Regions from separate parts of the Chromobacterium sp. Ag138 genome, predicted to be linked through region 2. Evidence: riboswitches for the same ligand, from Rfam matches in the RefSeq annotation. Region 2 holds a riboswitch; the other holds the start of a gene.
What was found. A riboswitch is a leader RNA that binds a small molecule or an ion and turns the genes downstream of it on or off. The one in region 2 is predicted to bind glycine.
Positions count from the first base shown of each region.

Region 1: linked by a shared signal. The riboswitch ahead of ACY3GB_RS00160 (trimeric intracellular cation channel family protein) and the one ahead of gcvT (glycine cleavage system aminomethyltransferase GcvT) in region 2 are both predicted to bind glycine.

Region 1 covers NZ_JBUPWA010000001.1:31,136-36,273, reverse strand. The annotation lists gene ACY3GB_RS00165 (DUF3141 domain-containing protein) at 1-1,838, shown strand, start outside; glycine riboswitch at 1,904-1,989, shown strand; glycine riboswitch at 1,994-2,091, shown strand; gene ACY3GB_RS00160 (trimeric intracellular cation channel family protein) at 2,243-2,857, shown strand; gene ACY3GB_RS00155 (TIGR02117 family protein) at 3,056-3,748, shown strand; gene ACY3GB_RS00150 (LysR family transcriptional regulator) at 3,758-4,669, opposite strand; gene ACY3GB_RS00145 (LysE family translocator) at 4,734-5,138, shown strand, end outside.
Region 2 covers NZ_JBUPWA010000001.1:1,723,693-1,728,830, reverse strand. The annotation lists gene gluQRS (tRNA glutamyl-Q(34) synthetase GluQRS) at 1-756, shown strand, start outside; gene ACY3GB_RS07750 (amino acid permease) at 1,090-2,373, shown strand; glycine riboswitch at 2,546-2,636, shown strand; glycine riboswitch at 2,651-2,749, shown strand; gene gcvT (glycine cleavage system aminomethyltransferase GcvT) at 2,791-3,879, shown strand; gene gcvH (glycine cleavage system protein GcvH) at 3,944-4,330, shown strand; gene gcvP (aminomethyl-transferring glycine dehydrogenase) at 4,423-5,138, shown strand, end outside.

The DNA of each region.
Region 1 (5,138 bases), 1.7 Mb from region 2:
ACCCGGCCAACACCCTGTGGAAGAAGTCCTACAACCTGTACGCCAAGATCGACACCGAGCCGCAGCGCTATCTGGACTTCGAGCGCTGGTGGGGCGGCCATTACCTGCTGAACAAGGCGGAAATGGAGTGGATCACCCAAAAGCTGTTCGTCGGCAACGAGCTGGTTCACGGCAAGATTACCAGCCATGACGGCAAGGCCCGGGTGGACATGCGCAACATCCGCTCGCCCATCATGGTGTTCGCGTCCTGGGGCGACAACATCACCCCGCCGCAACAGGCGCTGAACTGGATCGCCGATCTGTACGACAACGCGGAGGACATCCGCAACAATGAACAGACCATCGTCTACTGCCTGCACAACAAGGTGGGCCACCTCGGCATATTCGTCTCCGCCGGCGTCGCCAACAAGGAGCACAGCGAATTCGCCAGCGCGCTGGATCTGATCGACGTGCTGGCGCCTGGGCTGTACGAGGCCGTCATCGAGGACATCGCGCCGGACGCGCCAGGCCAGGAGTACATCGAGGGCCGCTACATCATCCGCTTCGAAGCCCGCGACGTCTCCGACATCCTGGCGCTGGACGACGGCCGCGACGACGAGCGCGCCTTCGAAGTGGTGAAACGGGTATCCGAGATCAACCAGGGCCTGTACGACCGCTACGTCTCTCCCGCGCTGCGCGCCGCCAGCAACGAAGCCAGCGCCCGCCTGCTGCGCGAGCTGCACCCCGCGCGGTTGGAGCGGACGCTGATATCGCCGAAAAACCCATGGCTGTGGTGGCTGCCGGAGCTGGCCGACAAGGTGCGCGAGCAGCGCCGGCCGGTAGCGGCCGACAATCCGCTGTGGCTGTGGCAGGAGCAGGTGTCCGGCTTCATCGTCCAGTCGCTCGACCATTACCGCGACCTGCGCGACGCCGCCCAGGAGCAACTGTTCCGCGCGATCTACGAATCGCCGCAGCTGGCCACCCTGGTCGGCGTCGCGCCGGCCGGCGAGCCGCGCAGCCAGGCGCTGACCTGGGAAAGCCGCGAACTGGCCCGCCTGAAACGGGAAGCGCTCGATCCCAGCTTCGAACAAGGCACCCTGGCCGACGGCTTTGTGCGGCTGCTGCTCTACGTCAGCATCGGCATAGGCGTGGTGGACGAACGGCCCTTCAACGCCATCCGCCGGGTGATGCGCGACGTGCGCCACGAGTATCCGCTGACGCTGATGCAGTTGAAGGACATCGTCCGCCACCAGGTGGCGCTGGTGCGGCTGGACGCGCCGCGCGCGCTGCGCGGCCTGCCCCTGCTGCTGCCGGATGCCCGCCGCCGCCATCAAGCCTGGCTGTTGGCCCGCGATCTGCTGGCGCTGAACGGCCCCATCCCGGCCGAGCACCAGGCGCGGCTGGACCAAGTGGCCAAGACGCTGGAACTCGACACCGCCGCCGCGATCCGCGCCGCATCTTCCCCAATCAGGACGGAAGCGGAGACTGCGGCCGATGCGCCGGTCCCTGCCGAGGCCGCACTCGCCGTTTATCCCCCCGCGGCCAAACCTGTCGCCGGCAAAGCCGTTTCTGCAAAGGCAGCGACAAGCAAACCCGCCCCGGCGAAGCCGGTGCCCGTTGCCAAACCATCGGCGAAAACCGTCAAGCCGGCAGCAGGCAAACCGGCCACAGCAAAACCCTCGCCGGCAGCCAAAACCCCTGGGAAAACCGCCAAGCCCGCGGCGCCGAAGCCAACGTCGGACGAAATCAAGCCAATAGCCAAACCTGCCGCGTGGACAAGCGTCGCGAGAAAGCCTGCGGGCAAAGCCAACGGCCAGGCGCCAGCCGCTTCCGCGCCCGGCAAGCGAGGCAAGGCGTAAGCCATGCGCGGGAACCGGGGCGACTCGGTTCCCGCATTGACTATTGCAATAGCGAAAGCTAATATTCCAGCTCTGCGGGAGAGAGGGGCCATGCCCCCGCCGAAGACGCAAGCTCCCATAATCGCTCAGGCAAACGTACCGCAGCGCAGTATCGATTCAAGCCGATTGGAGAGAGGCCGCCGCGCGCGGCCCACCGAAGGGGCAAGCGGCCAAAGGCCGCGCAACTCTCAGGTAAAAGGACAAGGGGAGAGGCTGTTACCCAACCCGGAAACCGTCCAGGAGTTTGCCTTGTCCGCTCATCCATGCCTCGGCGCGAGCCTCTCGCGCCTCATTTCCGTTTTCCGCCATCCGCGCGCCGTCGCGCCGGCGGGCATTCCATCGTTCCACCCCCATAAGATTTCATCATGCTGACCCTGATCTACCTGATCGCCATCACCGCGGAAGCGATGACCGGCGCGCTGGCGGCCGGCCGCCGCCACATGGACATTTTCGGCGTAGCCGTCATCGCCTTTCTCACCGCGCTGGGCGGCGGCACCGTGCGCGACATCGTGCTGGGCCGCTATCCGATAGGCTGGACCCAGCATCCGGAATACGTGCTGCTGGTGGTGGCCGGCGGCCTGGCAGCGGTTCTGGTCGCCCGCTACATGCGCCACCTGAACCGCTTGTTCCTGATCCTGGACGCGCTGGGCCTGGTAGCGTTCACCATCATAGGCTGCGACGTGGCGCTGGGCATGGGCTACCACCCGGTCATCGTCGTGATGGCCGGCATGATCACCGGCATCGCCGGCGGCATCCTGCGCGACGTGCTGTGCAACCGCGTGCCCATCGTGTTCCGTCGCGAGCTGTACGCCAGCGTGTCGCTGCTGGTGGCCATCCTGTACCTGGGCCTGAACCATCTGGCCATGCCCCACGACTGGAACGTGATCGCCAGCTTCGCCTTCGGCCTGGCGCTGCGCCTGGTCGCGCTGTGGCGCGAATGGCAGCTGCCGGTGTTCGCCTACCGGCACGATCACCACTGAGCCATCCTAATCAAACACCCCGCCCAGGCGGGGTGTTTCGCATCCCGGGCATCCGCGCCGCGGCGCCGCAGGCTCTGGACCTGTCTTGCCCTAAGCCCCATAACCGCGCGCAAATGACAATGGATATTTGACACATGCCATTCACCCAATGTAAATAAGAAGCCCCTGATATCCCGCCCCGGACAAATCGACATCACCATGCACATTTCCGGCCCCGCCTTTCGCCGCCTTATCCTGCGTCTGCCGCTGGCCATCTGCGCGCTCTTGATCTGCTATCTGCTCGCCGCGCTGGCGCTGGGCCTGCTGCCAAGCAACCGCGGCTGGACCCCGCCCGCGGACGGCATCCCCATCTATCTGGACAGCAATGGCGTGCACACCAGCCTGATCATGCCGGTCAAGACCGAAGCGATGGACTGGACTACCGCCTTTCCTCCGGCACACGTCCGCCGCCCCGATCTGTACGCGCGCTCGCCCTACATCTCCATCGGCTGGGGCAGCAAAGTATTCTTCCTGACCATACAAAACTGGGAAGACCTGAGCGCCGGCAAGGCATTGGCCGCGCTGGCGTTCGACCAAAGCGTGCTGCACGTGGAATACCTGCCCCAGCCCAAGGAAGGCAAGGACACCCGGCGCATCCTGATCAGCCCGGAACAATACCTCCGGCTGGCGGACTTCATCCGCCAAAGCGCGCCGCTCAACGCCCACGGCCGGGCCTTGCAGGAAACCGGACACCACTACGGCGACAACGACGCCTTCTACGCCGCCCGAGGCCGTTACAACCCCATCGTCACCTGCAACCAATGGACGCGCGACGCGCTGGCCGAGGCCGGCGTGCGCACCGCGCTGTGGTCCCCTTTCGTCCAGCCCTTGTTTTGGCAGTTGGAGAAATGAAAGGAATTCTCAAGCCATGCCCCGCAGCCAAGCCAGCATATCCGCGGCGAAACCGCCTGGCTTGAACGGCTCCGGCGACAGCAGCACATAACGCGAACCATCGCCGACGAAACCCAGCGGCGCAGCCAGCAGTCCACTCTCCAGATCATCCCTGACCAAGTGCCAGGGACCGATCGCCACCCCCAGTCCCGCTACCGCCGCCTGCAGACTGAAATAAAAATGCTCGAACCACTGCCCCTCTCCGACGGACGGCTCGCAATGGGCGCTGGCCGACCACTCCGCCCAGCCCGCGGGCCGGGTTCGCGCATGCAATATGGGCGCATCCACCTTTAAACCGTCTGCTGCAAACCAGGCGCACGTTCGATCCGGATGGCAAACCGGGCCCACTCTTTCCTCGAACAGCGGCTCGGCATGCCAGCCTTCCCCCCATGGAAAGTCATCCCGCCGGATCGCCAAATCGATTCCGTCACCAAATGCGAACGGGCCGCCGCCAGCAGCCAAGCGCACCTTGGCATCCGGATAGCTGGACTGAAAATCGGGCCAGCGGGGAATCAGCCAACGCATCAACAGCGTCGGCTCGCAAGACAAGGTCCACAGCTTTTCCTTTTCCGAGCCGGCTCGAATTTCCCTCACCGCCCGCCCCATCACATCCAAGCCCTCGCGAACCGCCAATGCCAGGCTTCGCCCCGCATCTGTCAGAAATACCCTGCGGCTGCGCCGATGAAACAAGGCCGTCCCCAAGTCCTCCTCCAGCACACGCACGGCCCTGCTGACCGCGCCATGCGTCAGGCACAGTTCCTGAGCCGCGCGCGTGAAGCTCTCGCTGCGCGCCGCCGCCTCAAAGCAACGCAAGGCCATCAGTGATGGCAGGCGATCCCGCTTTATCTGTGAGCTGAACTCACCATATTCGTCAGAATTCATCGTTATTTTTCAACCATGACTATCGATATGATTGGCAACATTATCCAGAAAGGAATCATAAGCCATGACTGAATGGTTAGCTGTAATCACAATCAGCATTTTAGCCGTGATCAGTCCAGGACCGGACTTCGCCATGGTCACGCGCAATAGCGCACTGTTGTCCCGACAGGCGGGCCGGCTCACCGCGCTGGGAATCAGCCTAGGCGTGCTGGTTCATGTCGCCTACACCCTGGTCGGCATCGGCGTATTGCTCCATCAGTCGCCCTGGCTGTTCGGCTTCCTCAAACTGCTGGGCGCCGCCTATCTCCTCTGGCTGGGCATGAAAATGCTGCGCGCGCGCCCCTCAAACGCCACGGAATCATCGGCCGCCTCTTCGTTTTCCGCATTGGCGGCGCTGCGCACCGGCTTTCTCACCAACGCCCTGAACCCCAAGACGTCCATCTTCGTCGTCAGTCTGTTCATGCAAATC
Region 2 (5,138 bases):
GATCCTCCGCGCGAGGTGCCGGGCGCGGCCGACGATATCCTGCGCACGCTGGAGGCTTTCGGTTTCGAGTGGGACGGCGAGGTGGCATACCAGAGCCGCCGCCATGGCTTGTACCGCGCCGCGCTGGAACGGTTGGCCGCTGCCGGCCATGCCTACGCCTGCTGCTGCACCCGCAAGGAAATCGCCGCGCATGCCCGGCGCGGCCTGGATGGCTATGTTTACCCGGGCACCTGCCGGCGCGGCTGCCCCGACGGCCGCTTGGGCCGGGCCTGGCGCTTGGCCGTGGCCGGAGGGGAGCGGGTGGTGGACGACAGGCTGCAGGGCGCGTATCGGCAGGACCTGGCGCGCGACATCGGCGACTTCGTGTTGCTGCGCGCCGACGGCTTCTGGGCCTATCAGCTCGCGGTGGTGGTCGACGACGCCGATCAGGGCGTCACCGACATCGTCCGCGGCGCGGATCTGCTGGTGTCCACACCTCGCCAGCTGGCGGTTTACGACGCGCTTGGCCTGCCCGCGCCCGGTTATTGCCACCTGCCGGTGCTGACCAACGCGGCCGGCGAAAAATTGTCCAAGCAGACGCTGGCGCCGGCGATATCGACCCGCGACGCCGCGCGGCAGCTCGGCGCGACGCTCGAGCTGCTGGGCCATGCTCCGCCGGCCGGTTGCGAGAGCCTGGACGAGCTGTGGTGCTGGGCGGTGGCGAATTGGTCACTGCGCCGCGTGCCGGCCGGCCCGCTGCAACTCCCTCATTCCTGATGACTTTTCATGCGGATGACATAGGCATCTGTCCGCTAGCGGTTTTTTGTTGAAAAAAATCGTCAATGCGACATGTTTTTACGTCAAAACTGTGTTTTAATGCGCCCTTTTTTTGGCGCGGCGGCAGGCCGCACCCGGCTGCGGCGCAGCCGAGAGTCCCGGCTTCGGCTATCTTGAAGCCATGGCCCATAGGCTTGCCGATGCGGTTTTGACCTTTTCCGCATGTCTGACGCCGGGTGCGGCCACCCCGGCGCGCGATGCTTTCGTTCCCACGGAGAGCCAGGTTTGAACGAAAACAGTTCCACTAAGAAGAAGGGCTCGCTCGGAGTCTGGATGTGCACCGCCCTAGTGGTGGGCAATATGATAGGCTCCGGCGTTTTCCTGCTGCCGGCCTCGTTGGCGCCGTTCGGCGGCGTGTCGATGCTGGGTTGGCTGGTGACCTCCTGCGGCGCCATCTGCCTGGCGCTGGTGTTCGCCCGCCTGTCGGCCATCCTGCCGCGCGAAGGCGGGCCGTACGCTTACATCCACGCGGGTTTCGGCGATTTCGCCGGCTTCTGGATCGCCTGGGGCTACTGGATCGCGCTGTGGGCCGGCAACGCCGCGCTGGCGGTGGCGGCCACCAGCTATATGCAGGTGTTCTTCCCGGTGCTGGGGCACAACGAGCCGCTGGCCGGCGCCGTCGCCATCGGCCTGATCTGGATCGTCACCTGGATCAACAGCCGCGGCGCGCGCAGCTCCGGCGTGGTGGCGGTGGTGACCACGCTGCTGAAGCTGCTGCCGCTGGCTGCGGTCACCTTCATCGGCTTCTTCCATTTTCAGCCGGACAATCTGGCGTTCAACCCGCACAACAAGCCCCTGTTGTCCTCTCTGTCGGCGACGATGGCGCTGACATTGTGGGCCTTCCTCGGCCTGGAGTCGGCGTCGGTGCCGGCCGGCGACGTAGTGGAGCCGGAGAAGACCATTCCGCGGGCCACCGTGATCGGCACCCTGCTGGCCACCGTGCTCTACATCCTGTCCACGGTGTCGCTGATGGGCCTGATGCCGGCCGATGTGCTGGCCGCTTCGCAGGCGCCGTTCGCCGACGCGGCCAAGCTGATGTGGGGCGACTGGGGCTACTGGCTGGTGGGCTTCGGCGCGGTGGTGTCCTGCTTCGGCGCGCTCAACGGCTGGAGCCTGATGCAGGCGCACGTGCCGGCGGCCGCGGCCAAGGATGGCCTGTTTCCCCGCCGTTTCGACCAGCGCAACGCGGCCGGCGTGCCCATCTTCGGCCTGGTGCTGTCCAGCGCGCTGGTCACCATTCTGATGGCGATGAAGTATGCCGGCGGCGACAGCGGAGTGAAGATCTTCGAGTTCATCATCCTGCTGGCCACCGCCACCACGCTGCTGCCGTACGCGTTCTGCTCGATGGCGCTGATCGCCATCATGCTGATGCGCGGCAAGGAGTTCACGGCCAAGGATTACATCGCGCCCGGTTTCTTCGCCGGCATCGGCTTCGTCTACTCGCTGTGGGCGCTGTACGGCTCCGGCGCCGACATCGTGATGTGGGGCATGCTGCTGTTGCTGATGGGCCTGCCCATCTATGTCTGGCAGTTGAAGGAGCGGTTTGCCGCAGATTGACCGGCGTGCCGATCAGTGAAAAAGCGCAGCGCGACAGCCTGCGCTTTTTCGTTTTCGAACCATTTCGACGTATGAAAATGAGCGGTTTTTTTCCTTGAAAAACATTTATTCAGACTGTTTGATATAGAAATAATATTGGCTTGCCAAGGCCCGGATATTGACACCATAATCGCCGGATCATACAGGAGAGAGCGGCTTTTCGGCCGCCGCCGAAGGCGCAAGCGCACCCGCAATCGCTCAGGCAAAAGGACTGTATCATCGGGCCGGCGGCAGCCGGTTCGCGCAATCTGGAGAGCGGCGTCCGCGCGACGCCCACCGAAGGGGCTAACGGCTTATCCGGCCGGAAAATCTCAGGTGCAGGGACAGAGGGGTGTGGTTGATAGAGGATATCCACACTTTGCTCGAAGGAACCGCGCCATGACGGCCCCGAAACGTACTCCGCTGTATGAAGCCCACCTCGCCGCCGGCGCCAAGATGGTCGATTTCGCCGGTTGGGAAATGCCCATCCATTACGGTTCCCAGCTGAAAGAGCACGAAATCGTCCGCAGCGACGCCGGCATGTTCGACGTCTCCCACATGACGGTGATCGACATCACCGGTTCCGACGCCAAAGCCTGGCTGCAAAAACTGATCGCCAACGACGTGTCCAAGCTCGGCTTCGAGGGCAAGGCGCTGTATTCCGGCATGCTGACCCCGGAAGGCACCGTCGTCGACGACCTGATCGTTTATCTCACTGCTTACGGCTACCGCATGGTGGTCAACGCCGGCACCACCGAGAAAGACCTGGCCTGGATGGAAGCCCAGAAGGCCGGCTTCGACGTGGCGCTCAAGGTGCGCCGCGATCTGGCGATGCTGGCGGTGCAGGGCCCCAAGGCGATTGAAAAAGTCTGTTCCATCAAGCCGGAGCTGGCCGAAGCCATCCGCGCGCTGAAAGTATTCCAGGGCCTGCCGCAGGGCGAGTGGTTCTACGCCCGCACCGGCTATACCGGCGAAGACGGGCTGGAAATCATGGTGCCGGCCGACCAGGCCATCGCCTTCTTCAATCAATTGCAAGCCGTCGGCGTGTCGCCGATCGGCCTGGGCGCGCGCGACACGCTGCGCCTGGAGGCCGGCATGAATCTGTACGGCCACGACATGGACGAGACCGTGTCGCCGCTGGAAGCCGGCATGGGCTGGACCATCGCCTGGGAGCCGGCCGAGCGCAAGTTCAACGGCCGCGAGGCGCTGGAAGCGCAAAAGGCCGCCGGCGTGAAGATGAAGCAGGTGGGCCTGGTGCTGGAAGGCCGCGGCGTGCTGCGCGAAGGCCTGAAGGTGGTGGTGGAGGGCGTCGGCGAAGGCGTGATCACCAGCGGCACCTTCTCGCCGACGCTGAAGCACTCGATCGCCATCGCCCGGGTGCCGGCCGCCACCGGCGCCGCCGCCCAGGTGGACCTGCGCGGCACGCTGACCGATGTGCGCGTGGTGAAGATGCCTTTTGTCCGCAACGGCAAGAAAGTTTTCGAATAATCGGGCAGCGCCTCGAGGCGACTGCCGTCACCATTGATCTGATCTTAAGCTGGAGAACTTCAAGATGAGCAACATTCCCGCCGAACTGAAATACGTCGACAGCCACGAGTGGCTGCGCCTGGAAGCCGACGGTTCCGTCACCGTGGGCATCACCGCGCACGCGCAGGAATTGCTGGGCGACATCGTCTTCGTCGAGCTGCCGAAAGTCGGCGCGCATCTGGCCAAGGATGAGCAGGCCGGCGTGGTGGAGTCGGTGAAGGCCGCTTCCGACGTCTACTGTCCGATCGCCGGCGAAGTGCTGGCCGTCAACGAGGAACTGGAAGGCGAGCCGGAACTGGCCAACAGCGATCCGTACGGCGACGGCTGGTTCTTCAAGATCAAGCCGGCCAACGCCACGGATCTGGATGGCCTGATGGACGCCGCCGCCTACGCCAAGGAAATCGGCGCCTGATAGCCTGACCGCCCCGCCGTCGCAAGACGCCGGGGCGTTGTTTTTCCCGGCGCGGCCTCGCGCAGGCCGCCGCAAAGAAGGAAGTCCCAAGCATGTCGCTCTCCGAACTCTTCAATCGCCACGAATTCCTCGCCCGCCACATTGGCCCGTCCGACGCCGAGCGCGCCGAGATGCTGGCCGCCGTCGGCGTGCCGTCCATCGACGCGCTGGTCGACCAGACCTTGCCGGCCGACATCCGCCTGAACCGCCGCCTGGATCTGCCGTCGCCGCAGCCGGAAGCGGAGGCGCTGGCCGCGCTGAAGGCGGTAGCAAGCAAGAACGTGGTCAACAAGTCCTTCATCGGCCTGGGTTACTACCCGGTGCTGACCCCTACGGTCATCCTGCGCAATGTGCTGGAAAATCCGGGCTGGTACACCGCCTATACCCCGTATCAGGCCGAGATCGCCCAAGGCCGTCTGGAATCGTTGCTGAACTTCCAGCAGATGGTGATCGACCTGACCGGCCTGGAAATGGCCAACGCGTCCCTGCTGGACGAGGCCACTGCCGCCGCCGAAGCGATGGCGATGGCCAAGCGCGTCTCCAAGTCCAAGTCCGTCAGCTTCTTCGTCGACAGCCGCGTGCTGCCGCAGACGCTGGACGTGATGAAGACCCGCGCCAAGTACTTCGGCTTCGAGCTGGTGCAAGGCCATCCGGAAGAGGCCGGCAACGGCGATTACTTCGGCGCGCTCTTCCAGTATCCGGGCGAAGCCGGCGACCTGATCGACCTGACCCCGCACATCGCGGCGATCAAGGCCAAGGGCGGCGTGGT